DNA from 3 places in the Litoribrevibacter albus genome. Region 3 is predicted to be linked to each of the others. Evidence: predicted binding sites of a transcription regulator. Region 3 holds the regulator's gene; each other region holds the start of a gene.
What was found. Region 3 encodes sigma-54, which starts transcription at its own class of promoters, with help from an activator protein. Its sites were predicted from a motif close to TGGCACNNNNNTTGCTNT; they were not measured.
Positions count from the first base shown of each region.

Region 1: the regulator sigma-54 is predicted to act here: its motif matches at 2,354-2,371, upstream of flgB (flagellar basal body rod protein FlgB).
Region 2: the regulator sigma-54 is predicted to act here: its motif matches at 2,648-2,665, upstream of urtA (urea ABC transporter substrate-binding protein).

Region 1 covers NZ_BSNM01000015.1:259,309-264,349, forward strand. The annotation lists gene QQL66_RS13600 (chemotaxis protein CheV) at 31-984, shown strand; gene QQL66_RS13605 (CheR family methyltransferase) at 1,018-1,854, shown strand; gene QQL66_RS13610 (hypothetical protein) at 1,751-2,275, opposite strand; gene flgB (flagellar basal body rod protein FlgB) at 2,413-2,808, shown strand; gene flgC (flagellar basal body rod protein FlgC) at 2,819-3,259, shown strand; gene QQL66_RS13625 (flagellar hook assembly protein FlgD) at 3,324-4,001, shown strand; gene QQL66_RS13630 (flagellar hook protein FlgE) at 4,170-5,041, shown strand, end outside.
Region 2 covers NZ_BSNM01000016.1:195,410-200,450, reverse strand. The annotation lists gene urtB (urea ABC transporter permease subunit UrtB) at 1-952, opposite strand, end outside; gene urtA (urea ABC transporter substrate-binding protein) at 1,107-2,405, opposite strand; gene QQL66_RS15710 (urease accessory protein UreD) at 3,001-3,900, shown strand; gene ureA (urease subunit gamma) at 4,073-4,375, shown strand; gene QQL66_RS15700 (urease subunit beta) at 4,388-4,693, shown strand; gene ureC (urease subunit alpha) at 4,727-5,041, shown strand, end outside.
Region 3 covers NZ_BSNM01000011.1:433,957-438,997, forward strand. The annotation lists gene lptC (LPS export ABC transporter periplasmic protein LptC) at 1-187, shown strand, start outside; gene lptA (lipopolysaccharide transport periplasmic protein LptA) at 171-722, shown strand; gene lptB (LPS export ABC transporter ATP-binding protein) at 797-1,522, shown strand; gene QQL66_RS09030 (RNA polymerase factor sigma-54) at 1,695-3,284, shown strand; gene hpf (ribosome hibernation-promoting factor, HPF/YfiA family) at 3,442-3,729, shown strand; gene ptsN (PTS IIA-like nitrogen regulatory protein PtsN) at 3,796-4,242, shown strand; gene rapZ (RNase adapter RapZ) at 4,295-5,041, shown strand, end outside.

The sequences.
Region 1 (5,041 bases), on a different contig from region 3:
CGTTCGATTCTTATTGGGAGAATTAAATTAATGGCCGGTGTATTAGACACAGTAAATTCCAGAACTCAGATGGTTGGTCAGAACCGTCTGGAATTGCTGTTATTTAAATTGGGTACATCCCAGGTTTATGGCATTAATGTATTCAAGGTTAAGGAAGTGCTTCAGTGCCCTAAGTTAACAATGATGCCGAAGTTAAACCCTGTTGTCAGAGGAGTTGCTCATATTCGCGGTGGGACGATTCCTATTCTCGATTTGAGTATGGCAACTGGCGCAGCTCCCTTGCCAAATGTCGAAAACAGTTTTGTTATTATTTCGGAATATAACCGTACGGTTCAGGGATTCCTGGTGAGCTCTGTTGAGCGCATCGTGAACACTAACTGGGAATCGATTCATCCGCCTCCATCAGGTACGGGTAAAGAAAGCTATCTGACGGCGGTTACCGAGTTGGATGGTAAATTGGTCGAAATCATTGATGTGGAGAAAGTAATTGCTGAGGTGGTACCTTCTGGTGATGCTATCAGTGATGAAATTCTTGAAGAGATTCCTCAGGAAGACGATGAAGATCTAGGCCACATTCTGATTGTGGACGATTCCTCCGTTGCTCGTAAGCAGGTTCAAAAATGTATGGAGTCCGTAGGTTTAGAGACGACATTATTTAAGAACGGGGCTGAAGCCCTTGAGCACTTGAAAGCTCTGGTTGAGCAAGGGATCAATCCGGCAGATAAGTACATCATGATGATTTCGGATATTGAAATGCCCGAAATGGATGGTTACACCTTAACGTCAGCGGTGAAAGCTGACCCTAATATGAGTGAGTTGCACATTATGTTGCACACATCGCTCAGTGGGGTGTTCAATCATGCGATGGTTGAAAAAGTCGGCGCAGACGACTTTATGGCGAAGTTCAGTCCTGATAGCTTGGCCTCTAAAGCCGTTAATGTGCTTAAAGGTGATTACAATCCTGTGTATAAAGGGGGAGAGTAGACTCTCCCTTTTTCTTTGTTTCTGAGGTAGTGGATGTCAATATCTGGCTCAATACGTTTTGAAAAGAACGACTTTGATCAGTTCAGGCAGTTTCTTGAAAATGAGTCCGGCATTGTGCTGGGTGACAATAAACAATACTTGGTTGCTAGCCGTCTAAGAAAGATCATGCAAGAAGCTGATTTGCATGATTTAAAAGATTTACTTTCTAAGGTTAAGTTTAACGGTCGACTTAAAGAGCGTGTCATTGATGCAATGACAACGAATGAGACCTTATGGTTTAGAGATAAGCATCCCTATCGTATTTTGAAAGAAATCATTTTTCCTGAGTTTGTTTCTCAAAAGAAAAGTAGCCTTCGCATTTGGTCGGCGGCGTGCTCTTCAGGGCAGGAACCTTACTCCATGAGTATGATGGTGGATGAGTACAATCGTACCAATCCGGGGAAGCGGGTGAATCAAGCTCAAATCCTCGCGACGGATTTGTCTTCTGAGATTCTGGAGCAGGCGAAACGTGGCAGTTATGAAAAATTGGCTCTTGCTCGTGGCTTAGATGCGGATCTTCAAAAGCGGTATTTCACCGAAAACCCGGATGCTTCCTGGACAGTTAATCGGGATATCAAATCCCGGGTCGATTTTCGTTCGCTTAACTTGTTAAGTTCGTATGCCAGTCTGGGTAAGTTCGATATTATTTTCTGCCGGAATGTGTTGATTTATTTCTCGGCAGAACAAAAGCAGGATATTTTAACTCGTCTGGGACGCCAGCTTAATCCTAATGGGTATTTGGTGATTGGGGCGACAGAATCTCTGACCGGGTTGAATCACATCTATGAGATGATCCAGTGCCGCCCTGGTCTGATCTATAAGTTAAAGTAGCTGTATTAATTAATGTAAATAGAGGGTTGCGTAGAGTTTCTACGCAACTAACTTTATCCTGCTTCCTGCTTCCTGCTTCCTGCTTCCTGCTTCCTGCTTCCTGCTTCCTGCTTCCTGCTTCCTGCTTCCTGCTTCCTGCTTCCTGCTTCCTGCTTCCTGCTTCCTGCTTCCTGCTTCCTGCTTCCTGCTTCCTGCTTCCTGCTTCCTGCTTCCTGCTTCCTGCTTCCTGCTTCCTGCTTCCTGCTTCCTGCTTCCTGCTTCCTGCTTCCTGCTTCCTGCTTCCTGCTTCCTGCTTCCTGCTTCCTGCTTCCTGCTTCCTGCTTCCTGCTTCCTGCTTCCTGCTTCCTGCTTCCTGCTTCCTGCTTCCTGCTTCCTGCTTCCTGCTTTCTGCTTTCTGCTTCCTGCTTTTTATAAATCTCATATTGCCGCCTTGCCTCTTTTGCCGTCCTAAAATTGCTGAAAAATAATTAAGTTATTGAAAATAAAGGATTTATATTTTTGGCACGGTAATTGTTTGTTAAATGGAAAGTTTAAGAATTGCAGTTTGAGGGCGGCAGCATGGCAATATCATTCGACAATGCATTGGGGATTCATCCTTCGGCACTTGGGGTTCGTGTTCAACGAGCTGAAATCATTGCTAATAACTTGGCAAATGCAGACACGCCGGGGTTTAAATCAAGAGACATTGATTTTCGAGCCATCCTGAATGCAGAGAGCGATAAGCTGTCATCAGTGAAACTGGATAAAACGGACGACCAGCACATCGATGGCTTATTGAGCCCGGATGAAGGGTTGAAGTTCCGTAATCCGCATCAACCGGCAATCGACGGCAATACCGTTGAGACTCAGGTTGAGCACACTGAGTACATGCAAAATGCCATGCGTTACCAAGCAACCTTCCAATTCTTAAACAGCAAATTCAAAGGCCTGTCGGGCGCGATTAAAGGCGAGTAAGGAGTAGCGTATGTCATTAGGAAACGTATTTGATATTGCCGGAACAGGCATGATGGCTCAGAGCTTACGCCTGAATACTACCGCCAGTAATATCGCAAACGCTGAGGCTGTTAGCAGCAGTATTGATGAGACCTATCGTGCCCGTCATGTGGTGTTCTCTCAACTCCACAAACAAGAGATGGGGTATGCCAGTGACAATGTTAACGTCAATGAAGACATTGGTAATGGTGTGTCGGTATTGGGTGTCGTGGAAAGTGATGCTCCGCTCGAAGCTCGTTACAACCCGGACCATCCAATGGCTGATGACAAAGGCTACGTTTACTACCCCAATGTGAATGTGGTTGAAGAAATGGCCAACATGATTTCTGCGTCGCGCTCCTACCAGACCAACGTAGACATCATGAATACGGCTAAAACTATGATGCAACAAGTTCTGACTTTGGGTCAGTAAGTTAAACCGCCTGGAGCCTGTAACTATAGACATCAGGGCTCAGAGTAACAAAAGGTGAATCACAATGAATGATATTAATTCTTCAACCCAAACCGATGCGTTATCGGCGTACAGAACGCAAAACACGAATAGTACCTCGTCCAAAAATGATTTGGGTCAGGATGCCTTTCTGGAGTTGTTGGTTGCTCAGTTAAACAACCAGAACCCATTGGACCCACAGGATAACGGCGATTTTATTGCTGAGTTGGCTCAGTTCAGCTCGGTGGAAGGGATCGATAATCTGAACTCAAGTGTGGATTCTTTATTGAGTGATTATAAATCCAGCCAAGCGCTTCAGGCTTCTGCTTTGGTAGGGCGCCAGGTGGTTGTGCCGAACAATGAAGTGTACTGGTCTGGTGAGGGTACGATTCCAGCAACCGTTGATGTTTCTGATGGTGCGACCAATGTGATGTTCAGTATTACTGATGATGCAGGGCAGTTGGTGGCTCAGATCCCAATGACTGGTGCGTTGCCTGGTGAAAACTCAGTGCTATGGGATGGTAAAGACGCTGAAGGAAATACTTTGCCGGCCGGCAAATACAAGTTTACGGCGACCGGTGTGGTGAATGAGAAGTCTGAAAGTTTTGTGGTGTATGGCTCGGCCCGAGTTAATAGCGTCACATTAGATGATGGAAACACATTACTGAATGTAGCGGGTATTGGCCAGATTCCGTTGTCTCAAGTGAGAGAGATTTCTGAATAACAGTTTGTGGTGATGTTTTTCACCAGAGCAGAGTAGTGCCAAGACAGAATAGTACCAGAACTGAGTAGTACCAAAACAGGGTATTGCCTGGGCTGGGTGTAGAGAAAGAGTAACGGATTTTATGGCTTGTCGGTGCGTCCGATGAGTGAAGCTAGAGAGGATAACGATATGTCTTTTGGAGTTGGCTTAACGGGTCTGAAAGGGGCTCAAACAGATCTGGATGTGACAGGTCATAATATTGCTAACGCAGGTACTGTGGGCTTTAAGCAGTCTCGTGTAGAGTTTGGTGACTTATATGCCGCGAACGTCAGTGGTAATTTCTCTGCTGGTCAGGGTGTCGCCATTAACCAGGTATCCCAACAGTTCAATCAGGGGGACATTACCTTTACCGAGAATAACCTCGATTTGGCGATTAATGGTGAGGGTTTCTTTGTTGTTCAGAACACCTTGGGTGAACAGTTTTATACTCGTTCCGGAATGTTCGGCTTGGACAATGAAGGCTTTATCGTGACGAATACCGGTGAGCGCGTTCAGGGCTTTGGTGTACCAGAAGAGCTGCAGTTGCAGCCTCAACCAAATCCGGCTCGACCATTGGGTGATATTCAGGTTGATGATGCTGATATGGCACCGAACCGTACTACGGATGTGGAGACTGATTTTAACCTGGATGCGCGTGTTGAGTATGCGACCGGTGGCTTGCCTGCGTCTACTAATGGTACAGGTGTCAGTGTTCCTCAGGTGGGCACTACCAACGGTTATTCTGCCACAACAACGACAAGTACTGTTCAGATCGTAAATGCTTCTTTTACACCGAATCAGGTGGTGTCTGATCTAAGCTGGACGGCCAATGACTCTGCGTATGATATTGCGACTGCAATTTCTCAGGTGGATGGTGCGACGGCTTCCGCTTCTACAACCACTCAGATTGATGCAGGCATTTTGACTGCAACGGATGTGGTTTTGAATGGTAATTTGTTAACGTCAACGGCGACCGGTACTAACACGGGGGCGGCGCTAGCGGCAGAAATTTCCAGTTTGGC
Region 2 (5,041 bases), on a different contig from region 3:
TGCCCACCAAACCCGATACCAAAAAGGCAGCTGGAATGGCGATGAATAAGGAGTAATCGATGAGGTTTGGAAACAACCACTGAATGCCGAAGGTGGTATAGGCGCCAAGCATCATCATTTCGCCATGAGCCATGTTGATTACACCCATTACACCGAAAGTAATGGCTAAACCAATCGCTGCTAGCAGCAATACCGAACCAAGGCTCAAACCGAAGAACAGGTTCTCCGCCACGCCATATAACTCTTGCCGGGATTCAATGGCTTCAATGGATTTGTCGATAGTGGCGATTAAGGTTTTATCCTTGGCACTGGTTTTAGTTTGGTTAAGTAAAACGAGTACTTTAGGATCGTCACTGCTTTCCAGTTGTTTAGCAGCGGAGGTTTGTGTTGATAAGTCACCGTGTTTGAGTTGAATGGCAGCAATGGTCGTGGTAATTGCTTCTAACACATCGGGAGAGGTTTCTGTGTCCAGCTTTGCTGTAAGTGTTGGTAATAACTCGCTTTCTAACGCATCTCTGAGATTGCGAACGGCAGTCAGCCGAGTGTCTTCATCTTTGGCATTCAGTTGTAAGCCAGCAAGTGCGTTTCGAATTTCACCACGAATCTTGTTATTTACTTTGATTTTTTGAAGTTTGCTTTTCTTGAAATCGCCAATGATTTCATTCGTTAGAGCACTGTAGGCGGTGTATTGCTTACCTTCGCCTTTTTCAATGTAAACAAATTGGCCAGTGGCTTTAACGTAATAAAGTTTGCCGTCCAACATTTGGTTCAGCACGGTTGAAGCTTGTGCGTCTCCGGTGGAGGCAATGGCTTGAACCGCTTCAATACGGTCGTTGGCTTTTTTAGATTTAAGCCCTTCAAATTGAGATTGTAAGGATGTGGGCGAGCCGTAGCTTATGCTTGCCAGGAGAAGCGATGTGAACAACGCGAAAATGAGTTTGAACCTGGTCATGATGTATTCCAAAGATTCGTTCAATTCATGATCTCAGAACCAAAAATACCCCTACCCAAGGAATGGGTATATTAAGAGTTCAGAGGGAATGCTTTTAAGGATGATTCAGGCCAAGTCCGTTTCGGCCTGAATCATCAAAGTGATTAACGATCGATTATTCGTAGTTCTGACCAGAACATACGCTGGTTTCGATGTTGTAGTTACCACAGTTGATTGGAGCGGTCCAATCTGCAACCACCTTGGCACTGCTTGGCAAGTGGTCAGTCCAGGCATCACCGATCACGCCTTTCTTGGTTTGCCAAACGATTTCAAATTGACCGTCGTCCTGGATTTCACCGATCAATACCGGTTTGGTAAGGTGGTGGTTGGTGTTCATTACGGCTGTGCCGCCGGTCAGGTTAGGTACTGTGATGCCGTACATGGCTTCGCGCACTGCGTCCACGTCTTCTGTACCTGCAATTTCAACCGCTTTTGCCCACATTTTGAAGCCGATGTACGTGGCTTCCATTGGGTCATTGGTTACGCGCTCAGCATTGCCGACGTGTTTCTTCCACTTCTCGATGAACTCTTCGTTGGCTTCGCTTTCAGCACTTTGGAAGTAGTTCCAAGCCGCCAGGTGACCAACCAATGGGCTGGTGTCGATACCAGACAGTTCTTCTTCACCTACCGAGAACGCAATCACCGGAATGTCTTCAGCTGATACGCCTTGGTTACCCAATTCTTTGTAGAAAGGTACGTTTGCATCACCGTTAATGGTTGAGATTACTGCCGTTTTCTTGCCAGCAGCACCGAACTTTTTGATGTCGCTTACGATGGTTTGCCAGTCAGATTGGCCGAACGGCGTGTAGTTGATCATGATGTCTTTTTCAGCCACGCCTTTGGCTTTCAGATAGGCTTCAAGAATCTTGTTTGTGGTTCGAGGGTAAACGTAGTCTGTGCCTGCAAGAACGAATCGCTCAACGCTGCCACCTTCTTCGCTCATTAGGTAATCAACCGCTGGAATCGCCTGTTGGTTTGGCGCAGCCCCTGTGTAGAACACGTTCTTCGAGGATTCTTCACCTTCGTACTGAACCGGGTAGAACATCAAACCGTTCAGCTCTTCAACGACTGGAAGCACTGACTTACGAGATACCGATGTCCAGCAACCGAAGATTACGTCTACTTTTTCTTTTGAAAGCAGCTCGCGACCTTTCTCTGCAAATAAAGGCCAGTTCGAAGCCGGGTCTACAACCACAGGCTCCAGTTTCTTACCAAGAAGACCGCCAGCTTTGTTCTGCTCTTCGATCATCATCAATACGGTGTCTTTCAACGTGGTTTCAGAGATCGCCATGGTGCCCGAAAGCGAGTGCAATACACCCACTTTGATGGTGTCATCAGCCGCCATCACAGCAGAGCCAAATGATACCGACAACGCCAGAGCAGAGAATTGTGTGAGTCTTTTTATGCTTTTCATCGTGATTCCTTGTTATGGTTTTAATTCGATTTCTAGTCGTTAAAGCTTGGGCCTGAGCCAAACAGGTTGGGCTAAACCAAAGGGAAACAAAGCGATGAAAGGGACGGGCTGAAATAATATGGGTTGCCTCTGAATGTCCTTTTCTACTTTGGTGGTGTTTTCCTTTCTTTGGATAGCCAACCTAAGCTTTTTGATTGTGAGTCTTGGGCGCTTGTAAAAAGTCCCCTAAAGCTGAGGCAGGTTTTGCAACGGCTGTGCCATACTGTGCAAAAGCGCATGGAGACTGACTTTGACTAATGAAAAAGTTGTCTATTTGGTTTGTTAGTGCTGCTTTGTGGTGCGAATAAAATTTGATCGGCACTAAATTGGGTCAAGCTGGGCTTTCTTGCTTTTGTATCTAATTGAATTTAAAGCTAACTTGCACAAGCCAAGTGCAGAGAGAGTGCAGAAAACCTAGCACTAAAGTATTATTAAAAGTTGTCTTGTTGGTTAGGTATTTAACTGGCAAACACTTTGCAGAGAGTTTTGGCTGTAAGGTTTCAAAGAATAAGTTATTCAAGGAATAAGGCTTTAAAGAATAACGTTTAGAAACGGAATGATTGAAGGAAGACGTTTGAACGATCAACTCAAGACAGCTGCACTATTACCGGATTCCCAGCTTGACCCTAGTTTGCATTGGTTGGCGAACTATCAAGCGGAGTTGGTGTATCTGGATGGAAAAACACGGCTGGGACGAACAGACAGCTTTGGACCATTACGGGTGCAACGACCTTTTTATCCAGAGGGCGATGTCTGTGCCCATCTTTATCTGTTACACCCGCCGGGTGGCTTGGTAGCCGGGGATTATCTCACCATCGGTTTTCATCTTGGGCCTAAAGCGCAGGCCTTGGTCACCACGCCTTCCGCAGGGAAGATCTACAACAACATTACTGACCGTAAGCAGTATCAAAAGGTGCATCTCACCGTTGCCGATGAGGCTGTAATGGAGTGGCTTCCGCAGGAAACCATTGTTTTTGATGGCGCGAACGGTGAGCTAGTTACTGAAGTAGAGCTTGAACAGAATGGGACCTTTGTCGGTTGGGATATCGTCTGCATGGGGCGGCCGAGCAGTGAAGATTGGTTTGAACGAGGCTCAGTACGTCAGCTCTTATCTATTAAACGCCAAGGCAAACTGATCCATATCGAGAATAACCTGATTGATGCTAACTCCGGAATTATGAACGTGCGCGCTGGTTTGGCCGGTCAGCCGGTGTTTGGCAGCTTCATGATTACCTGTGATGCCTTAACTGAATTAACGGAAGAACAACGAGATTTCTTACAGGAAATGGCCAAAGGCGCTTTGGTGTCTGTGACTGTGAAACCGGGGATTACCGTCGTGCGCTATCTTGGCGCTTGTTCGGAAACGGCTAAAAAAGTGTTTACCCAATATTGGGCGTGGGTACGTGAAGAGGTAAACCAACGTGGTGCATGTCCGCCGAGAATTTGGAATACCTGATCTCAATTTTTAGGTTTATTGATTACTTGATCAGCTAAGTAATTGATGTAAAGGCATTAAACTAAACGCACAAAAAACGAAGTTTTTATTAATAACAAATCATGGGCTGCACTATATGTGGTTGATTGGTGTGTAGTAGCTGCATGGTTATGGATCACTCAACGAGGATGTTATGGAACTCTCACCCAGAGAAAAAGATAAGTTACTGATTTTTGTAGCCGCCGAGTTAGCAGAAAAGCGAAGACAACGAGGCGTCAAATTGAACTATCCGGAGTGTATCGCCCTTATCTCTGCGTACATTATGGAAGGCGCTCGTGATGGTAAGACCGTTGCCCAGCTCATGAATGAAGGTCGTCAGGTGATCAGCCGGGACGAGGTGATGGACGGAATTGATGCCATGCTTCATGAAGTGCAAGTGGAAGCGACCTTTCCGGACGGCACTAAGTTAGTCACCGTTCATAACCCCATTGCGTAAGGAGCACGCATTATGATTCCAGGCGAATACATAGTGGCTGATGAGCCCATTACCTTAAACGTAGGGCGCAAGACAGTGACGGTTCAAGTGTCGAATTCGGGTGACCGTCCCATCCAGGTGGGCTCTCACTATCACTTTTATGAAACTAACTTATCGCTGCAGTTTGATCGCGAAGTGACCAAAGGCTATCGCTTAAATATTCCTGCGGGCACGGCGGTGCGTTTCGAGCCGGGCCAGACCCGAGAGGTTGAGCTGGTGGAATATGCGGGGACGAAAACTGTATACGGTTTCCGTGGCGATGTCATGGGTAAGGTATAAATCGGGCAAGTTATAAGGGATAGGACGAACAAAATGACAACCATAGATCGTAAAGCCTATGTAGATATGTACGGCCCAACCGTCGGTGACAAAGTCCGTTTGGGCGACACCGAGTTATTCATTTCGCCAGAGAAAGATTTCACCGTGTATGGCGATGAAGTGAAGTTCGGTGGCGGTAAGGTAATTCGTGATGGCATGGGCCAGAGTCAGGATACCTCAGACAAAGTGCCGGATACCGTGATCACCAACGCCTTGATTCTGGATGTCACCGGCATCATCAAAGCCGACGTTGCCATTAACGATGGTCGCATTTGTGCCATTGGTAAGGCAGGCAACCCGGATACTCAA
Region 3 (5,041 bases):
AACCGTTAGGCTACGCACATCAGAACTATCGATTGATACTAAGCAGAATATTGCAGAAAACGATGTTCTTACGGTCATTCATTCAGGCAACAGTTATATTGAAAGCAAAGGGTTTCAGACAAATCTCAATACCAATGAAACCCTATTGAAAGCAAATGTACGAGGGACGCATGACGTTCAAAAGTAAATTATCTATTGCAAGTTTTCTATTACTACTGATAAGCGCACCACTTTATGCGCTTCCGGAAGACAAGACTCAGCCGATTCAGTTAGAAGCAGACCAAGCAAAACTGAACAATGAAACAGGCATATCAGAATACCTAGGCAATGTTGTCATTATTCAAGGTACAGCACAGCTTCGAGCGGATAGAGTCATTCTTCACACTGCAAATAATGAAGTGGTTCGCATGGAAGCCTTTGGTTCGCCTGCCAAATACCAACAAATTCTACAGCCCAACGAACCGCCAACCCACATCGAGGGTAACACTTTAGACCTTAAGATTGCCGACCAATTAGCGGAAGTTACCGGCAACGGAAAAGTATTTAAAGGTGAAGACAAACTCTCCAGCGAAAAGATCACCTATTCGCTTAAAACAGGGGAGCTGAATGCAACCAAGAGCGAAAACAGTTCGGACAGTCGGGTTCGTTTCATTTTCCATCCGCCAGAAAAGAAAAGCGACAAATCCGCTTCACCTTCTACTGATCCTAAGCCACAACAATAGGGCCAATGGAGCAGAACAAACTTGGCTCGTTCCATTTAATCAGGACAGTTCCGAAAAATCAGGATAAGTAAACTATGAGTTGTCTCGAAGCCAGTCATCTTGCTAAAAGCTACAACAAACGCAAGATCATTAAAGATGTTTCACTGTCGGTAAAAAGTGGTGAAGTTGTTGGCTTACTCGGACCCAATGGCGCGGGTAAAACCACCTGTTTTTATATGATTGTCGGTTTGGTTCAGGCGGATCAGGGCAAAGTAACTATTGATGGCAAAGACATCACCCACTTTCCGATGCATGGGCGAGCAAAAGTTGGCTTAGGCTACCTTCCTCAGGAAGCCTCGATCTTCCGAAAGCTGACCGTCTCTGAGAATATCTACGGTATCCTCGAACTTCGAACCGACCTGTCCGAAAACGAGAAAAAAGAAAAACTGGAATACCTTCTTCAGGAATTCCACATCACCCACATCCGAGATTCATTAGGCATGAGCTTATCCGGTGGTGAACGCAGGCGCGCGGAAATAGCTCGCGCTCTGGCCACTGATCCCAAATTCATCCTTCTCGACGAACCCTTTGCGGGTGTTGATCCAATTTCCGTCAACGACATTCAAGGAATCATCAACCATCTCAAGGGACTTGGTATTGGCGTACTCATCACCGACCACAACGTACGAGAAACCTTAGGGATTTGTGATAAGGCTTATATCGTTGGGGAAGGACACATCATTGCAGAAGGGCAAAGCGAAGACGTCCTGAACAACCAGAAAGTGAAAGACATTTACTTAGGCGAGAATTTTAATATTTAATTAACGGCCTAATTTAGCCAGACAACCAGATACACAAATCAACACTTTCGGGATTATTTTGGTTTATACTTGGTTGCTAGTGGCAAAAAAATTGCTTGTGCGGTTTTCGGTAGATCATCAATAAGTACCAACCGCGCACGCTGAGTGAAAGCATAAGGATACGTTGTAATTTATGAAGACATCGCTTCAGCTCAAAATGGGGCAATCCCTAACTATGACGCCCCAGTTGCAACAGGCAATCAGACTGTTACAACTTTCTACTTTAGACTTACAACAGGAAATTCAACACGCATTGGAAAACAACCCAATGCTGGAAGTGGAAGAAGAGTTTGAACAAGCCTCTGCACCTTCCATTGAAGACCAGATGGCCGAAAAGCCATTGGATAATGATCCGTCGGACAATTCCTCCAATTCAGAATCACATGACTTTTCCAGTGATCTTGACGGTTCCAGTCATGAAGAGTACAGCCAGGACGAATTTAAAACGTCAGCTCACGAAGCCTCGGAAACCGACAGTGAATGGAATAATGACATTCCAGAAGACCTCACCATCGACACCGGCTGGGATGATATTTATCAACACACGCCAACGCAGGCATCGGCGCCGTCAGACGATGACGACTTTGATTTTGAATCCCGGAATTCTGTAACAGAAACGCTACAGGATCACCTTAATTGGCAGTTAAACCTAACGCCAATGACCGACGCCGATAAAATCATCGCTGAAAATATCATCGACGGCATCGACGACGATGGTTATCTTCACACCCCGATTGAAGACATCTGTGAAAGCGCCAACAAAGAATTAAACTTTGCTGAAGACGATGAAAACCGTATTGATACTGAAGAAGTTGAAGCCGTTCTTCACCTAATTCAACGCTTTGACCCGGTAGGCACAGGCGCACGAAGCCTACAAGAATGCTTACAAGTGCAACTTAATCAAATGCCTGCTGACACTCCTTACTTGTCAGAAGCAAAAATTGTTGTCCTTCGCTATCTGGAATTGTTAGGCAATAAAGATTTTGCCGGAATCATGCGAAAAGGCCGCATCAAAGAAGATGTGCTTAAAGAAATTATCAGTTTGATTCAAACTCTTCACCCTCGTCCTGGTGAACAAATCAATCAACAGACGCCGGATTACGTTGTCCCGGATGTGATTGTTCAAAAAGTAAATGGACGTTGGCGAGTTGATCTCAACCCAGAAATCACGCCTAAAATTCGCATCAACCCAAGTTATGCGTCTCTTATTCGACGAGCTGATTCCAGTGCAGACAACACCTTCCTTAAAGATCACATGCAAGAAGCAAAGTGGTTTTTAAAAAGCCTCCAAAGCCGTAACGAAACTCTTCTTAAGGTTGCAACCAAAATCATGGAGCACCAACGAGGGTTCCTGGACTATGGTGATGAAGCAATGAAGCCTTTGGTTCTGCATGATATTGCCGAAGCTGTCGAAATGCATGAATCCACCATTTCCCGTGTGACTACGCAAAAATACATACATACGCCTCGAGGTATTTTTGAGCTTAAATACTTCTTCTCAAGTCATGTAAGTACGTCATCGGGCGGTGAATGTTCCTCGACCGCTATCCGTGCAATTATTAAGAAACTTGTTGCTGCCGAAAACCCTAAAAAACCGCTCAGCGATAACAAAATCGCCACATTGCTGGGTGAGCAAGGGATTAAAGTTGCAAGAAGAACCATTGCCAAGTATCGGGAGGCAATGAACATCCCACCATCGAATGAACGTAAACGATTGGTTTAAAAATAGTTTTGTTCGAGAGAAGCGAATTGATACAGGTCATTGTATTCGATCCATGCTAGGACTATATTAAAGATGAAGGAGGCGCAGACCTCCTCCAGCAATTACAAACGTAGCTGGAATCTTTTGGACCACAGCATACAAATTTAAGGAGTCCTATATGCAAGTGAACATCAGTGGCCACCACCTAGATATTACTACCAACATTCGCGATTATGTCACTTCCAAATTAGACCGACTTGAGCGACACTATGACCAGATAACAAATGTTCAAGTTACACTGAGTATTGAAAAACAAAGACAATTGGCAGAAGCCAAGTTACATGTAACCGGTGGTGAAGTGTTTGCTAACGCTGAGCACGACGATCTTTATGCAGCGATTGACGCACTAACAGATAAACTAGATCGTCAGTTGATTAAACACAAAGAGAAATCTCAGTCTCGCTAACCTAAGTAAACATCGAAACGTTTAAACATGTAGCTTCGTTAAAAGAATTATTGACGAGCAACATTAATGGATTTATCAAGCATACTATCCAAAGAGCGCACCTTACGGTGCGCTTCCTGTCAGAGCAAGAAACGCACAATCGAAGAACTATCCAGTATTCTTTCAGAGCACATCCCCGGTCCTTCAGCGCATGAGATCTTTGATGCCTTAATTGAAAGAGAACGACTGGGCAGTACCGGACTCGGAGACGGCATTGGAATCCCCCATTGCAGACTTCCTTCCTGTGAAAAGCCAACCGGTGTACTTCTCGTTCTTGAAAGCCCTATCGATTTCGACTCTTTAGACAAACAAAAAGTAGATATCATTTTTGCTCTTGTTGTCCCACAAGAGGCAAACGATGATCACCTGGATATTCTGGCGACCATTGCAGGGAAATTCAGTCACCCGGAGTTTCGGGACAAACTGAGAGCCACAAGTTCAAACGAAGAACTGTTTCAAGTAATCACCAGTTGATATCTGACTATACTAATAAATGCCTCATACATCGGAGCACTAAGGAGAACCCATGAAATTAGTATTTGTAAGTGGTCGTTCCGGCTCCGGTAAGAGTTCCGCGCTTCATGCGCTTGAGGACTGCGGTTTTTATTGTGTCGATAACTTACCTGAACCTCTTCTTCTTCACTTACTTGATACGATTTCCGTTTCTCCAGACTTTGAAAAAACAGCGATCAGCGTCGACATACGAAACTTCGATGGCTCTCCTGACCAACTGACAAATACGCTCAAAACGCTAAAGCAAAAGAACATCCAGTATCAGATCATCTTTTTAGACAGCGACGAAGACACCATCGTCAAGCGCTACAACGCCTCACGCCGAAAGCACCCGTTAAGTTCTGAACAATGCTCTTTAAGAGATGCAATCAAACTGGAACGAACCGTATTAGCGCCTTTATTAAATAACGCTGATTTAGTCGTAGATACATCTACCCTATCGGTACACGACCTACGCAGTTTAATGCGAACCCGCGTTGCCACACATAAACAAAATGAAGTATCGCTACTGATTCAGTCGTTTGGATTTAAATATGGCGTTCCAACGGACAGTGACTTACTCTTTGACGTACGTTGCTTACCCAATCCTTACTGGGAACCTACGTTGAGAAACTTCACCGGTAAAGACAAAGAAATTGCCGAATTCCTCGACAAACAAGACAGCACTCATCAGATGCTAAACGACATTACCCAGTTTATTGAGCGCTGGACACCACAATATCAAAAGTCCGGGCGCGCTTACATTACGGTATCTATCGGT